One region of the Thermoanaerobacterium sp. RBIITD genome, then DNA from elsewhere that is predicted to be linked to it. Evidence: riboswitches for the same ligand, from Rfam matches in the RefSeq annotation. Region 1 holds a riboswitch; the other holds the start of a gene.

Region 1 (8,825 bases):
TTAACGCTCTTTCAAGGTTAACAATACTTCCATTTTTTAAGCTTCCTAAATTGCTTGACTTTAATGTTTCCGGCATTACATCCGCAGTAATTAAGTTTTTATCTATATTTGTAACTGTAAGACATACTCCATTTACAGCTATGCTATCTCCAACTTTTGTACCATCTATGACTTTTTCACATTCTATTATTAATTTAGTGAAATCACCATGTTGTAATCTTTTGACTTTGCCAACCTCTTCTATTATTCCTGTAAACATAATTCACACCCACTTTTCAATATATCCGGTTATAAGTATGTCATCATCAAACTTTGTTATCTCTATATCATTAAGCTTTATCGCATCCTTTATATAATCAATTCCATTTCCTTCTACGGGTGTTAACGCATTACTACCACCTATAATCTTTGGTGCTATATAAAACATGACTTTGTCGACTATTCCTTCTTTTAAAGCCGAGTAATTTAATGTTCCTCCTCCTTCGATAAGTACACTGTCTATGCCCATAGTTCCAAGTACTTTTATTAATTCTTTTAAATTCACTTTTCCATCTATGCTATCGACAATTATAATGTCGATAGCCAAATTCCTTAATTTATTTATTTTATCCACAGGCATTTTTTTAGTTGTTGCAATTATAGTCTTTGCCGATCTATCGCATAAAACATTTGAATCCAATGGAATTCTTCCTTGGCTATCGATTATAATCCTTGTAGGACTTTTTAACCCTCTTATTCTCGCGGTAAGGTATGGATTATCTTTGATTACCGTATTAACACCGACCATTATTGCCATGACACGTCCTCTTAACATATGGACATGCTCTCTTGATTTTTCGTTTGTTATCCATTTAGAATCACCAATAGTTGTTGCAATCTTGCCATCAACAGTCATTGCAGATTTTAAAATCACATAAGGAATTTTAGTTGTGATATACTTTATAAAGATTTCATTTAATTTTTGCGCTTCGTTTTTTAAAATTCCTGTATATACATTTAAGCCTGCCTCTTTAAGATACTTTATCCCTTTCCCAGAAACAAAGCTATTAGGATCCTCCATAGCTATATAGACATCTTGAATCCCTGATTTTATAATTGCATCGACACACGGTGGCGTTTTCCCATGATGACAACAAGGCTCTAATGTTACATATAATTGAGCACCTTTAACATCTTCTTTTGCATTTTTTATTGCATTTATTTCTGCATGTGGCCCGCCAAAATACTCATGATAACCCTCACCGATTATTCTACTGTCTTTTACGATTACCGCTCCAACAAGTGGATTAGGATTTGTATATCCCCATCCTAATTTAGCAAGCTCAAGAGCTCTTTTCATGTATTGTTCCAAAATTAACACCCCATAAAAATTAAGCCCTGAAATCATAGCTTCAGGGCTTTTCTTAAAATTAAATGCGTATAACTACCTTCTCTCATCCAGACTATACTGTCGGCTCTGGAATTTGACCAGATCAGCCATAGGCTCGCGGGCTTTACCGCCGGTATGGAATTGCACCAATCCCTGAAGGTTATTCGATTTTATATATTATATCATAAACTAAATTTAAATACTACCCTATCGTATCTTCAACTGTACCACCAGCTGGAATAAACGGCAGCACCATCTCATCTTTGTCTATCATACATTCTAAAACATATGGTCTATTATATGTTATAGCTTCTGCAAAAGCACCTTCAAACTCTTCTTTTGTAGAAATTCTTTTTGCGGCTACTCCTAATGCTTCAGCTACTTTTGAAAAATCAAGATTTGGATTCAAATCTGTCTCTGAATATCTTTTATTAAAAAGGAGTTTTTGCCATTGTCTTACCATTCCTAGTGTCTGATTATTAAGAATAATTGTAATCACTGGTATATTGTATATAGCCGCAGTCTCAAAAGCGTGAATATTCATTCTGATGCTGCCATCGCCAGCAATATTGACAACGCGCTTCTTAGGATTTCCTACTTGTGCACCTATTGCAGCCGGAAGTCCAAATCCCATCGTGCCAAGTCCGCCCGATGTCACAAATGTCCTTGGCTCTTTAAATTTGAAATATTGTGCTGTCCACATCTGATTCTGACCAACTTCTGTCGCCATTATAAGATTATCTTTTCCGATTTCTTGTATCTTCTCAATAATCCATTGAGGCTTTAATTTACCGTCATCCTTATATCTAAATACATTTTTTTCTTTTATAGTCAAAAGTTCTTGCATCCATTCATTATGGTTTATATTTTCGATCCTATCATTAATAAGTACTAATACTTCTTTTGTATCACCAACAAGTGGAACATCAACATCGATGTTTTTTCCTATCTCAGCTGGATCTATATCAATATGAATAACTTTTGCATCAGGTGCTAAACCTCCTGCTTTTCCAGCAACTCTATCACTGAATCTCGAACCTATTGCTATAATAAGGTCTGATTTATAAACCGCCATATTTGCATAACGGCTTCCATGCATCCCTATAAGTCCAAGTGAAAGTTCGTCATCTTCAGGAAAACATCCGAGTCCCATAAGGGAACTGGCAACCGGAATCATAGCTTTTTTAGCAAAATCATAAAGGCTTTTTGATGCCTCACTCCATATTACACCGCCACCCGCAAATATTACAGGCCTTTTGCTCAATTTAATTAGTTCAATCGCTTTATTTAAATCCTCTTCATTAACACTATGCTTTTTTTCCTCTACATAAAAATCTTTTCGCTTGATATAATTGATATTTGCTGTCTGGATATCCTTTGGTATATCAACTAAAACAGGTCCTGGCCTTCCTTCTTGTGCAATGTAAAATGCTTCTCTTAATGTGTCAGCTAATTTATCTGGAGATTTTACTATAAAATTATGCTTTGTCACAGGCATCGTAATACCGGCAATGTCAACTTCCTGGAAGGAATCCTTCCCTATTAGATTTGTTGCAACCTGACCTGTTATTGCAACAATAGGAATTGAATCCATATAAGCATTTGCAATACCAGTGACTAAGTTTGTTGCTCCAGGTCCTGATGTAGCTATACACACACCGACTCTTCCCGTTACTCTTGCATATCCATCTGCCATGTGTGCAGCCATTTGCTCATGTGTAGCAAGGATATGATTTAAGTCTGAATCATATAATGCATCGTAAAGTGGAATAACTGAGCCACCGGGAATACCGAACAGTGTATCGACACCTTGCTCTTTTAATACTTCAATGATAACCTGTGCACCTTTTAAAATCATCAACATGCCTCCTTTCCAATGTAACAGTAAATAAATCTATTTAACTTCCGCAAAAACTGCACCTGTACTTGCCGACGTGACTTCATTGGCATATCTCGCCATATAACCTGTTTTTATCTTTGGCTCCGGTTTTTTGAAATTTTTCAACCTTTCTTTAAGTTCATCGTCACTTATTCTTAAATTTAGCTTTCTTCCAGGTATATCAATGTCTATGATGTCCCCATCTTTTATAAGGGCTATTTCTCCACCTTCCATAGCTTCCGGTGATACATGACCAATGCAGGCACCTCTTGTCGCACCGGAGAATCTTCCGTCTGTTATTAATGCTACATCTTTATCAAGGCCCATGCCAGCAAGTGCCGATGTAGGGCTTAGCATCTCTCTCATCCCAGGACCGCCTTTTGGCCCTTCATATCTTATAACGACGACATCGCCTTTTTCTATTTTTCCCTCATATATCGCTTTAATCGCCTCATCCTCAGAGTCAAAAACTCTTGCAGGACCAGAATGTTGGAGCATCTCGTTTGATACTGCTGATGCTTTTACAACAGAGCCATCTTTAGCGATATTACCATATAATATTGCAAGACCACCCGTTTTGCTATAAGGATTTTCAATGGAATGTATAACATCATAGTTTTTAATAACGGCATTTTTTATATTTTCGCCGAGAGTTTTTCCAGTAACTGTTATGCACTCTGTATTTAGGATACTTAATTTTGACAATTCATTTAACAGAGCTGATATACCACCAGCATGGTACAGGTCTTCAATATGATATTTACCAGCCGGACTCAATTTGCAAAGATTCGGAACTTTTGAACTAATAACATTTATCTCTTCCAACGGAATCTCAACACCTGCTTCATGTGCTATCGCTTTTAAGTGCAAAACCGTATTTGTAGAACCTCCAAGTGCCATATCTGCACAAAATGCATTTATAAAAGCATCTTTTGTCAATATATCTTTCGGCTTAATATCTTTTTTTAAAAGATCCATGACCTTGATACCGGCATATTTTGCAAGCCTAATTCTCTCAGAATATACCGCAGGTATTGTTCCATTTCCAGGTAAACCAAGCCCTAAGACTTCTGAAAGGCAATTCATTGTATTTGCAGTATACATTCCGGAACATGAGCCACATGTTGGACATGCCGCCATCTCCATGTCGTGCAATTCCTCTTCGGTTATTTTCCCAGCTTTTAAGGAACCAACTGCTTCAAACATTGAACTTAAATCATATGGATTTCCTTTGTATGTACCAGCAAGCATTGACCCCCCGCTAATAATTATTGATGGTATATTAAGCCTTGCAGCAGCCATAAGCATACCAGGAACAATTTTATCGCAGTTTGGTATGAGAACGAGGCCATCAAAACCGTGTGCCATTGCCATTGTTTCTACGCTGTCTGCTATTAACTCTCTTGATGCAAGTGAATACTTCATTCCCTTATGATTCATAGCAATACCGTCACAAACACCAATTGTAGAAAACTCTACAGGTGTACCACCAGCCATTCTTACACCCGCCTTTACGGCTTCTGCTATTTTGTCAAGATTCATATGGCCTGGAATGATTTCGCTTTTTGAGTTGGCAATACCGATAATAGGCCTTTCTATTTCTTCATCTGTAAAACCGAGTGCATATAATAATGACCTATGTGGTGCTTTTTCAGGTCCCTTTTTAATGTTATCACTTAGCATATAAATCACTCCTTTAAGTATTTAACAACAATATCACCCATCTCTTGTGTATTAAGTATCTTTCCCTTACCAAGGTCCGCCGTTCTATACCCATCCTCCAAAATATTATTTACTGCCTGCCTAATGTCTTTTGCAGCATCTACCATATCAAAAGAATATTCAAGCATCATCGCCAATGACAAAATAGTCGCAAGGGGATTAGCTTTTTTTGTCCCTGCTATATCTGGTGCAGAACCGTGTACAGGTTCATATAATCCGACTTTATCGCCTCTTAGACTTGCAGATGGTAGCATACCTATGGATCCTGTAAGCTGTGATGCTTCATCACTTAATATATCTCCAAACATATTTGATGTAAGTATCACGTCAAATTGTGAAGGGTCTTTTATAAGCTGCATCGAACAATTGTCTATATAGAGATGATTTAATTCTATATCTGGATACTTTTGGCTTACATTATTTACTACCTTCCTCCAAAGCCTCGATGAATCCAATATATTTGCCTTATCAACAGATGTTACCTTTTTCTTTCTCTTCTTAGCTATCTCAAAAGCGATATATGCTATCCTCTCTATTTCCTTTGTATCATATACCTCTGTATCATATGCTTTGTAACCATATTCTGTTTTCTCTGTACCTCTCGGTCCAAAATATATACCGCCCGTCAATTCTCTTACTACAAGTACATCAAGTCCATCTTTTAATAATTCATCTTTTAAAGGTGAAGAACCCCTCAAGGGACTAAAAAGCGTGGCAGGCCTTAGATTTGCATATACTCCAAGGCTTTTTCTTAATGCCAATAAACCCGCTTCAGGTCTTTTATCGCCGTCCAACATATCCCATTTAGGCCCTCCAACAGCCCCAAGTAATACTGCATCACTATTCAAACATGCCTCTTCAGTTTCCTTAGGATATGGTGTATTATATTTATCTATTGCAATACCACCAAAAAGATATTTTTTAGTATCGAATTTAACATTATATTTATTTGATATTACATTTAATACTTTTAATGCTTCATCTATAACTTCAGGACCTATTCCATCACCTGGTAATACAGTTATCCTATACATTTCTACCTTCCTTTCTATGTCACCTTTTCTTTGACATAATTAATAAGCCCGCCACATTCAATAATCTTTTTTATAAATTGCGGAAATGGCTGTGATTTAAATTCGATACCTTTTGTTATATCTTTTATTATACCTGTTTCTGTGTTAACTGAAACAATGTCACCTTCATCTATTACTGATGCAGCATCTGGACATTCTAAAATAGGCAGCCCAATATTTATAGCGTTTCTGTAAAATATTCTTGCAAAGGATTTAGCTATTACACAAGATATTCCGGATTCTTTTATCGATATCGGTGCATGTTCCCTTGAAGAACCACAGCCAAAATTATAACCCACAATCATTATATCTCCGGATTTAACTTTATTCTTAAAGTCCTTGTCAATATCCTCCATGCAATGAGATGCGAGTTCTTTTGGATCGGAAGTATTTAAAAACCTCGCAGGTATTATTACATCTGTATCAACATTATCACCATATTTTATTGCTTTGCCTTCCATTACACTACCTCCTTAGGGCTAACTATATACCCTTTAATTGCAGATGCCGCAGCAACTGCAGGACTTGCAAGGTATACTTCGCTCTCTGTATGGCCCATTCTGCCAACAAAGTTTCTATTTGTCGTAGATAATGCTCTTTCACCTTTTGCAAGTATTCCCATATGGCCGCCAAGACATGGCCCACATGTTGGTGTAGATACGGCTGCACCGGCTTTAATAAATTCTTCTATATAACCTCTTTTTATGCATTCAAGGTATATATCCTGCGTTGCAGGGAAAATAATTAACCTTACATCCGGATGCACCTTTTTCCCCTTTAAAATTTCATATGTTATCTCCATATCCTTCATGCGACCATTTGTACATGAACCTATTACAACTTGATCTATTTTTATATCTTTAACTTCATCAATCGGTTTTGTATTTTCAGGAAGATGCGGAAATGCCACTTGCGGTTCTATCTTTGATAAATCAATATCATAAACCATGCTATATTCTGCATTCTCATCTGCCTTAAATATTTTATATTCTCTTAATGCTCTCCCTTTAACATATTCTTCGGTAATTTCGTCATAATCAAAAATACCGTTTTTTGCCCCTGCTTCAATCGCCATATTTGCAATTGTAAATCTGTCATCTATCGATAAAGAACTTATATCACCTGTAAACTCCATCGATTTGTAAAGCGCACCATCAACGCCTATCATACCAATAATATACAAAATTACGTCTTTTCCGCTTACCCATTTATCTAATTTGCCTTTTAAATTGAACTTAATAGCTTCCGGTACTTTAAACCATGCTTTTCCAGTCGCCATTGCACAAGCCATATCGGTGCTTCCTACGCCTGTTGAAAAACAGGAAATTGCGCCATAGGTACATGTATGTGAATCTGCACCTATGACGACATCACCAGGCAAAACCAAACCTTTTTCAGGTAAAAGTGCATGCTCAATCCCCATTTTCCCTACTTCAAAGAAATTTACAATGCCATATTCTCTCGCAAATTTGCGTACAGTATTAACCTGCTCAGCTGATTTTATGTCTTTATTTGGGACAAAATGATCTGGTACAAGTGCGATCTTATTTTTATCAAAGACCCTCTTAGCACCGATTTTTAAAAACTCATTTATAGCAACAGGCGATGTAACATCGTTCCCAAGAACCATGTCTACATCTATCTCAATGAGTTCACCAGCTCTAACTTCATATCCTGCCTTATTTGAAAGTATTTTCTGTGTGAGTGTTAAGCCCAAAACTCTCCCTCCTTGAGATTTCTATAATTTAAGATAACATCGTCAACAATCGATTTAATATCTTCGTCATTTATAATTTTTTTATTATCCGCATAGTCTTTGAATTTATGAAAAGCTTCGTTAATCTCCTCATGTGATAGATGATAACCCATCTCTTCCAATTTAAGTTCAAAAGCATTTCTCCCTGATAATTTTCCCATAGCTATATGATCTGTTAAAATACCTATATCTTCAGGCTTCATAATCTCGTACGTCGCTTTATTATTTATTACACCATGTTGATGTATTCCAGCTTCATGTCTAAAAGCATTAGCACCCACAATAGCTTTATTTGGCTGAATTGCAATGCCAGATAGCTCACTGACAAGTTTACATGTTTTGTATATCTCTTTAGTGTTTATACTGTGGTACAAATCAAAATAATCTTTTCTCGTGTTTATTGCCATTATTACCTCTTCCAAAGATGCATTTCCAGCCCTTTCACCTATTCCACATACAGTAACCTCAACCTGAGTAGCACCGTTTTCTAATGCCGCAAGGGAGTTAACTACAGCCATTCCAAGGTCATTATGGCAATGTGCGCTTATTATCACATTATCAATATTTGGTACATTGTTTTTAACATAGTTTACTAAGCTGCCAAATTCTTTTGGAACCGCATATCCTACTGTATCAGGTATATTAATGATGGTAGCGCCTGAATCAATCACTTCGCTAAATATTTTAACGAGGAAATCCCAGTCAGTTCTAGATGCATCCTCCGCAGAAAATTGTATCTCATCAAATTTTCCCTTTGCATATTTTACGCATTCGGATGCCATCTTTAATGCTTCATCTCTCGATATTTTCAGCTTGTATTTAAGGTGAATGTCAGACGTTGCTATAAATAGGTGTATCCTCGATCTTTTTGCACCTTTTATCGCATTATATGTCTTATTTATATCATCTTTAACGCAGCGGGATAAACCCGCTACTGTTACACCTTCTATATTGTCGGATATATTCTTGACTGCTTCAAAATCGCCATTTGATGCGGCAGGAAAACCTGCTTCAATTACATCAACG
Region 2 (8,825 bases), 860 kb from region 1:
AGCGATCCCACTCTTTATTTAACTGCTTTCTCAAAAAGGTATTTAAGCCTCTTTCAAACATAAGCATATATCCTAAAACTTGTTCTGATATTTGGTATTTATGGACGCCCCTAGAATTTGTTAATATTATCCCACGTTCTTTTAATGTCTTAAATGGCATATTATCGGCACCGGCGCTCAATAGGTGAATCCATTTTAACTTATCTGCTTTTTTGATAAGTTCAATGTCTACATCGCCATCGTAGCATATCAATATCTCTGTATTATTAATATATTTTTCAGCATCTTCCCGTCCATCTACACTGACCACATAAAATTGATTAACATAATTTTTAATCTCCTCTAAGTACTTTTTATTGACTTTTGATAAAAAAAGTATATTGTTCATAATGCACCACCTATATAATAAATATTCTCTATAGAAAGCGATATTCCTCCATATCAATAAAATAACGTACTTTTATTATATTAAATTTTTATTCCATTTCATTACATATAATCCAAAGTATTAAAGTTAATCACAATATCCACAAAGTTATCCACAGCTATAACAACATACTGTCAAAGCTCTATAGACATTTTTCCACAAAGTTCACATCTTTTTCGTCAACAATTAAAAAGTTTTAAATAAGGAATGGCATTTAAGTCTAGCCCTGACGTTTTTCCGCGAACAAAGTCAAAATATCCAGCACTTGCTATCATTGCACCATTATCAGTACAAAAAATTTGCTTAGGATAATGCAGTAGGAATCCTTCCTCCTTAGCTATTTCATCAAGCCTTGCCCTTAAGAGGCTATTTGATGCAACACCACCGGCAATGGAAATCTTTTTTAAGTTTTTATATTTAGCGGCTTTAACAAGCTTATATGTTAAGACATCAACTACATTTTTTTGAAAGCTTGCAGCATAATCGGCAATATTTATTGAATACCCTTTTTGCTTTTCATGATTGAGCTGATTTATTACAGCTGTCTTTAATCCACTAAAACTGAAGTCGAAGTTATCTTTTTCCATGAAAGATTTGGGAAACTTATACTTTTCAGGATCTCCTTCTTTCGCTATTTTGTCGATTTTAGGGCCTCCTGGATAGCCAAGCCCTAAGGCTCTTGCAACTTTGTCAAAGGCTTCACCAGCAGCATCATCAACGGTCCTTCCTAAAACTTCATAAACTCCATAGTCTTTTACATGAACAATGTGACTATGTCCGCCAGATGCTATTAAGCAAATAAATGGTGGTTCAAAGTCACCACCAAGATAATTAGCTGAAATATGTCCTTCGATATGATTTACACCAACAAAAGGCAATCCTTTTCCATATGCCAGCGCTTTTCCATATGAAAGTCCTACTAGTAATGCACCGACGAGTCCAGGTCCATATGTTGCGGCAACAACATTTACATCGTCAAGCGTAATATATGCATCATCAAGCGCTTTTGTCACAACTTCTCCTATTACTTCTATATGATTCCTCGATGCTATCTCAGGTACTACACCACCGTATTTTTTATGTATTTCTATCTGAGAATATATTACATTCGACATTACATACTTGCCATTTTCGACGATGCTCGCCGATGTTTCATCACAAGATGTTTCAATTCCTAATACAAGTAAATCCTGATGCATAAAATACCTCCTTACATATCGTATTTCCACATTATTATTGCATCCTCATTATTGTCCTGATAATAACCTCTTCTCTTTCCTACAGGTCTAAATCCATATTTTTTATACAATGATTGTGCTATAAAGTTTGTTGCCCTAACTTCCAGCGTCATGGAGGTGATTCCCTTTTTCTTTGCCAAATTAATGAGTCCTTCGACAATCGCAGAACCGATTCCCAATCCTCTAAAATCAGGATGTACCGCAATATTTGTTATATGGCCTTCATCAATAACAACCCAAAAACCGCCATATCCGACCGTTTTGCCATCAACTTCGGCTACAATATAGTGTGCACATTTATTTTTTGTTATCTCCATTAAAAAAGATTCTCTTGTCCACGGTACTGAAAAGCATAAATTTTCTATCTCTAAAACCTTATCAATATCGCATTTTTTCATGCAACGAATATTAATCAACATATATAAATTCAACCCCTCATTACTTTTAAAGAATATTTATTATTTAGTGTTTTCTAAAACTGCCGGTTTTCTTATATAATATGGTTTAAAATCTATATATGTGTTTAATTCGTCACATTTGATTTTCTCTATAGCTTGAATACCTATCGACGATGCCCTAGCTATATTATCAACAGATGATGCAAAAAATGTATTAAAATCATATTTTTTATTTAAAAATTCTTTATATGATGTAACACCATCACCAATATACATAACATCTGAGTTATAATTTTTAATTATATCAGGTAAGTCTTTAGCCTTCATGAGGATCGTATCAGATAGCTTTTTAAGTTCATTGCCACCTCTATAAAAAGATGTATACACATAGCCTCTTAACGCATCAATAACAGGGCATATTATGCCTTTAAATTCACTAACATTAAATGCAAGACCGTCAAGGGAAGACACACCAACAATAGGTACACTCAATGCCTGTGCAAGCCCCTTTGCTGTAGCAGCTCCAATTCTAAGCCCTGTAAACGAACCGGGTCCTTCGCATACTGCAATATGCGTTATTTCTTCTTTTTTTGTTTCAGCCATTTTAAGTATTTCATCGATCATAGGCATTAATATTACCGAATGCCTTAAATGATTTATTGAAAATTCACCTATTACACCTTCTTCATCAACAATAGCGACGGTGGCTGTCTTTGAGGAAGAATCTATAGCAAGTATCTTCATCATTTCATCTCCTTAAGTATATCTTCATACTTTTTCCCGCAAGGCGCAATTTCTATAACTCTTTCATCATCGGTAGAACCTGAATCTATATGTACGTAAAGATATTCTTTGGGAATAAGCGGTTTTATTTTTTCAGGCCACTCTATAACACAAACACCATTGCCGTAAAAATACTCCTCATAACCTATATCGTATAATTCCGTATAATCCTCTATCCTGTAAACATCAAAATGGTATAATGGTGTATTGCCCATATGTTCATTCACAATCATAAATGTCGGGCTTGTCACATAATCTAAAATCCCCATACCTTTTGCAATACCTTTTGTTAAAACAGTTTTACCGGTACCGAGATTTCCTGAAAGTAATACTATATCACCTTTTTTTAATAATTTTCCTAGTTTAACACCCAAATTTTCGGTTTCTTTAGCATTTTTTGTTGCAATTTTTATTTTCATATTTTACACCACCATAAATTTTATACAATTATTATATACCAAGTATAACACAAATCAAACGCATAGTATGCCAATAAAAAAAGCGGATAAAATCCGCCATTTTAAATAATTCTTAATTTACATATGCAACATTGGTGAAAGCTTTTTGTATATAAGGAATGTAATAAGCGATAGTACAAGTCCTTTTAGTATATTAAATGGAAATATGCCATATGATATGAGTGTCTTCAAATCAACAATATGACTATTGGCAGTTTTTCCCATCCCGATAATGGCACTTAGCGGCCATCCCATAATTTTTTGATATAACGGCAAAAATACATAATAATTGAGTATTGAACCTGCAAAAGCCATGGCAATTGTTCCAACCAGCATTGCAATTAATGCAACTTTTTTCGATTTATTTTTCTTGTAGATAGTTCCTACAGTATAAACAAATATTGAGCCTACAATAAAATTTGCGATCTCTCCGATACCACCTGTCTGGCTTACAGGTAAATGTATTACGTTTTTAACAATCTCTACAAAAATACCATATATGGGTCCTAATGCAAAGGATGCTAAAAGCGGTGGTATATCGCTGAAATCGAATTTTAGAAAACTGGGAAATAATGGTACCTGGAACTCAAGGTACATAAGTACAAATGCAATTGCCGACAATAACCCCACAGTTACTATTACTCTTGTTTTACTATACTCCATAATAACCCCTCCATATCAAAAATCCTGAAGAATATATCTTCAGGATTTTGTATCACAATAAAAATAAAATCTTCTTTCCTCCAGACTTTACTGTCGGCCTTGGAATCACACCAAGTCCACCGCTTCCGCGGGTCGCGGGCTTGCTTTTGCTTACCGCCGGTCGGGAATTTCACCCTGCCCTGAAGATATTCTTTATTATTTATTTATTTCAACATATATTTTTTCACAAAAATATCATTTTGTCAAGATAATTTTTATCCTTCCTTTAAGAATTCTAATTCAATCAACTTTTTATAACAGTCCCTGCTCTTCCAGAAAGTGCATCAGAAGCCTTTTCCAATGATGTTATTATCGCTTTTCTTCCAGGTTTTGATTTTGCAAATCTTATGGAAGCCTTTACTTTCGGCAACATGCTACCCGGTACAAATTGGCCTTCATCTAAATATTTTTGTGCTTCTTCTACAGAAATCTCACCGAGTGCTTTTTCATTAGGTTTTTTATAATTGATATAGACTTTTTCAACAGCGGTAAGTATCAAAAGAATATCTGCATTTATATCCTCCGCAAGTTTTTCAGATGCAAGGTCTTTATCAATAACAGCGGCAACTCCCCTCAAGCTTCCATTTTCTCTAATAACAGGTATACCACCGCCACCTGCTGTTATTACTATAACACCATTATTCTCAAGAAGTTTTATCGTTTTAAGTTCTACGATCTCTTTAGGGTCAGGTGATGCAACTACTCTTCTATAACCTCTTCCACTGTCTTCTACCATTTCATAGCCCTTGCACTTTTTAAGTATTTCGGCTTCTTCTTTTGAATAAAATGGTCCTATTGGTTTTGTTGGTTTCAAAAAAGCCGGATCATTTTTATCAACTACAACCTGTGTAACAATTGTTGCAACATCTCTATCTATATTTCTCTCCTTAAAAACTTCTCCAAGGCATTGCTGTATCATATATCCTATCATACCTTGACTTTCAGCACCACATACATCAAATGGCATGGCAGGTATTACATTTGAAGCTGTTTCATTTTGTATTACAATATTACCAACCTGCGGGCCATTTCCATGTGTTATTATGATAGAATAGCCTTTTTCTATTATATCTACAATATATCCTGCTGTCCTTTTAACGACATCAAGCTGAGCTTCCGCAGTAGGCGGAGTATTTTTATCCTGCAAAGCATTTCCCCCAAGTGCTATAACTACTTTTTCCTCCATGTTATCCTCCTACATAAGCAATTAATAACATTCTACATTATATCATTTTATTCATGTTTTGAATAGTAGAAAAATAAATATCCGAACACATATTGCTCGGATATCTTCTTATAAATTTATAGCATTGTAGCAAGCATTACAGCCTTTATCGTATGTTTTCGATTTTCAGCTTCATCCCATACCCTCGATTGTTTTCCTTCTATTACATCAAGTGTCACTTCCTGACCCTTTATCGCCGGTAAACAATGAAGGAATATAGTATCATCTCTTCCCGTCTTTCTCATTAAATCTTCATTAACCTGAAATGGCCTTAGCAATGCTTCTCTTTCCTTCTGTTTGGCTTCTTCCCCCATCGATGCCCATACATCAGTATATATAGCATGTGCACCATCTACACCTTCACCAGGTACATCTGTTATTGTAAAAGTAGCTCCATTCTCCTTTGCCATTTCTTTTACTTCATTTATGTATGCATCAGATGGCCATAGCTCCTTTGGAGAATTTATGACGTAGTCCATACCCATCTTTGCACACCCAATCGCTAATGTATTTGCCATATTATTTCTTCCATCGCCGACAAACACTAACTTAGTGCCCTTAAGAAATCCAAACTCCTCTTCGACAGTCATGAGGTCTGCTAAAACCTGTGTTGGATGATATTCATCAGTTAGTCCATTGAATACTGGTATACCAGAATATTTTGCAAGTGCTTCAACAGTGCTTTGCTTAAAACCCCTAAATTCTATTGCATCAAACATCCTTCCAAGGACTCTTGCAGTGTCTTCTATTGATTCTTTCGCACCAAGCTGAATATCATCTGTCGACAAAAATACTGGATATCCACCTTCCTCACCAAAAGCCGTCTCAAATGCACATCTCGTCCTTGTTGAACGCTTTTCAAATATCAGCGCAATTGTTTTACCAAGAAATCTCTGATGAACAATCCCTGCTCTTCTTTCAGCTTTTACTTCTTTCGCAATGTCAAGAAGGTATCTTATCTCTTGCGGCGTATAGTCTTTTAATGTTAATAAGCATCTGCCTTTTAAATTAAATGCCATTTATTTTCCTCCTTATGTATTCATCTACTTAATTTTATATTATTAATAATTCATAGTAAAGACTTTATGCTTTATATACTATTTCACCATTTATAAATACATATTTAGTCTTTGTTTTTATTTCAATCGGGCTTCCATCAAAAACCGCAATATCGGCGTCTTTGCCCTTTTCAATGCTTCCAACTCTATCAGATATACCTACAATCTTTGCGGGATTTATCGTTATTGCCTTCAAAGCCTCCATCTCATCCATTCCTTCTTTTACTGCAAGTCCAGCACATATTGGTAGATAATTTAGTGGTATCACCGGATGATCTGTCATAATTGCCACATCTAGGCCTGCTTTTGATAAGATTCCCGGTGTCTTAAATGTAAGATTTATAAGTTCTATCTTTGACCTCTCAGAAAGAGATGGCCCAACAATTACTTTTGCATTTTCCTTTACGAGATAATCTGCGATTAGGTGTCCTTCTGTACAATGGTCAAGTGTTATATCAACATTAAATTCCTTCGCAATCCTTAGTGCCGTAAATATATCATCAGCTCTATGGGCATGAGCCTTTAGAGGTATTTCATGCTTTAATACTTTTACTAAAGCCTCAAGTCCCAAATCCCTACTAGGTCTTTTCTCATCATCATCAGCATACTTCTCCATATTTTCCATATATTCCTGTGCTTTTATAAGTTCTTGTCTTAATAATGCTGCAACAGCCATTCTTGTAGTCGGCATTTTATGTTGTTCATTGTATACCGTCTTTGGATTTTCGCCAAAGGCAACTTTAACTGCTACAGGTGCCTTTATTATCATATCATCTATTCTTTTACCATATGTTTTTATCGCCGCAAATTGTCCTCCTATTACATTGGCACTACCAGGCCCTGTAACTGCAGTCGTTACACCAGCTTCGTATGCTTCTTCAAAGTATTTATCCATTGGATTTATCCCGTCGATAGCCCTCATCTGTGGTGTTATAGGATCCGTTGCCTCGTTTCCATCAGCGCCCTCAAATCCCATGGCATTTTCCCACATTCCGAGATGGCAATGAGCATCAATCATACCAGGCATAACAGTAAGACCAGTAACATCAATCACATCAGCATCTAGTGGTGCAATAATATCTTCACCTACATCAAGAATTTTACCATCATCTATAAGTACATCTGCTTTATCATAATTTTTACCTGCCATTGTCAGGACTTTTCCACCTTTTAAAAGATACATTATGTATACCCCCTCAGTGTTTAAGCGCAATGTTATTTTTGCGCCATTAAATGATTTTTCTTGATAAAAGAATCTTAAAAATATTATATCATACAATGAAATGAAATCCATGAAATGATTATCAACATGTGATATAATTTTATTAGCCTTCTTGTGAGAAGAGGTGCATGCCATAAATAATATTATTTTCCATCTACCTAACTATAATATTAAAATTCGTGATATTGTAAACATCATTTATTATAATCTCTTAATTTTTTCATTACCTTATCCTTATTATATAATCCTATAGTAAATAATAATATCGCTATTATTGAGATTATTATAGCTATAGTATAGTTTTTAATTTCCAAGTTTGCACCGATATATGCCGAAATTACAATCCCAGGCAATCTAGCTATAAGTGTTATTATAAAGAAATTAATGAATTTAACAGGTGTTAAACCGGCTATATATGATAGAGCATCCTTAGGAAGTCCTGGTAAAAAAAACAAAAGAAATAATACAAATTCGCCTTTTTCATTGTTTATAATATAATCAAATTTATTTAGCTTTTCCTCTGATAATAAGTTTCTTACAAAGTCAAACCCTAGCAATCGTGCAACAATAAAACATATTAAAGAACCAATGGTAATACCAACTATCGAATATATAGATCCAAAAAATGTGCCGTAGAGATACCCGCCTGCAATCTGGACTACTTCGCCTGGTATCACAAATATCACGACCTGAATTATTTGTATCGCAATAAAAATTAATATACCAACAGTGCCGAAATTTTTTATCCATCTTTCAAATTTTACTGGATTTTTTAAAAGATATGTCAAGTCTTTACCATATGTCAGCAAAATCCACACAAATAAGAAGATAAATGCAATTATCAATATCCCATTTAATATCAATTTTCTTTTGTCTTTTTTCACGGGATTACCCTCCAATTTTTATTATTATATAAACATTGTATTATTATCAATGTCTTTAAATCTACTTTCATCGTATGGCATAGCTGATTTTACATTTACTATTTTTATTTCAGGATATCTTAAAGCAGTCAAGTATCCACCAAATACACAACCTGTATCAATATTTACGGTTTTATTTGTAAATCGCGGCTCTTTAACTGGTGTATGCCCATAAACAACAAAAGAACTTCCCTTATACCTTTTTGCCCAATCAAGCCTTACTGGTGTTCCATCAAGATTTTTCTCACCAGTTATATCACCATATAAGACAAACTGTTTAACCTTATTCCCATAGTATCCGATATAATCTTCACGTATTCCAGCATGTGCAACGACAAGTTTTCTATTGTCAAGTATGAGGTATAGTGGTGCACTTTCGTATAGTTCAGTA

Evidence for each region. Region 1 has a riboswitch for FMN ahead of ribD (bifunctional diaminohydroxyphosphoribosylaminopyrimidine deaminase/5-amino-6-(5-phosphoribosylamino)uracil reductase RibD). Riboswitches for the same ligand answer to the same signal wherever they lie in the genome.
Region 2: another riboswitch for FMN. It lies ahead of CPG45_RS02860 (ECF transporter S component); the one in region 1 lies ahead of ribD (bifunctional diaminohydroxyphosphoribosylaminopyrimidine deaminase/5-amino-6-(5-phosphoribosylamino)uracil reductase RibD).

Annotation. Positions count from the first base shown of each region.
Region 1 is NZ_LT906662.1:1,439,515-1,448,339, reverse strand. Features, by position in the region: gene CPG45_RS06695 (riboflavin synthase) at 1-259, opposite strand, end outside; gene ribD (bifunctional diaminohydroxyphosphoribosylaminopyrimidine deaminase/5-amino-6-(5-phosphoribosylamino)uracil reductase RibD) at 263-1,351, opposite strand; FMN riboswitch at 1,422-1,534, opposite strand; gene ilvB (biosynthetic-type acetolactate synthase large subunit) at 1,572-3,227, opposite strand; gene ilvD (dihydroxy-acid dehydratase) at 3,264-4,931, opposite strand; gene leuB (3-isopropylmalate dehydrogenase) at 4,937-6,004, opposite strand; gene leuD (3-isopropylmalate dehydratase small subunit) at 6,019-6,504, opposite strand; gene leuC (3-isopropylmalate dehydratase large subunit) at 6,504-7,760, opposite strand; gene CPG45_RS06660 (2-isopropylmalate synthase) at 7,751-8,825, opposite strand, start outside.
Region 2 is NZ_LT906662.1:584,146-592,970, forward strand. Features, by position in the region: gene CPG45_RS02835 (D-2-hydroxyacid dehydrogenase) at 1-388, opposite strand, end outside; gene tsaD (tRNA (adenosine(37)-N6)-threonylcarbamoyltransferase complex transferase subunit TsaD) at 607-1,626, opposite strand; gene rimI (ribosomal protein S18-alanine N-acetyltransferase) at 1,638-2,084, opposite strand; gene tsaB (tRNA (adenosine(37)-N6)-threonylcarbamoyltransferase complex dimerization subunit type 1 TsaB) at 2,124-2,807, opposite strand; gene tsaE (tRNA (adenosine(37)-N6)-threonylcarbamoyltransferase complex ATPase subunit type 1 TsaE) at 2,807-3,265, opposite strand; gene CPG45_RS02860 (ECF transporter S component) at 3,383-3,967, opposite strand; FMN riboswitch at 4,032-4,158, opposite strand; gene arcC (carbamate kinase) at 4,251-5,192, opposite strand; gene argF (ornithine carbamoyltransferase) at 5,309-6,250, opposite strand; gene CPG45_RS02875 (amidohydrolase) at 6,315-7,472, opposite strand; gene CPG45_RS02880 (TVP38/TMEM64 family protein) at 7,706-8,395, opposite strand; gene prpE (bis(5'-nucleosyl)-tetraphosphatase PrpE) at 8,420-8,825, opposite strand, start outside.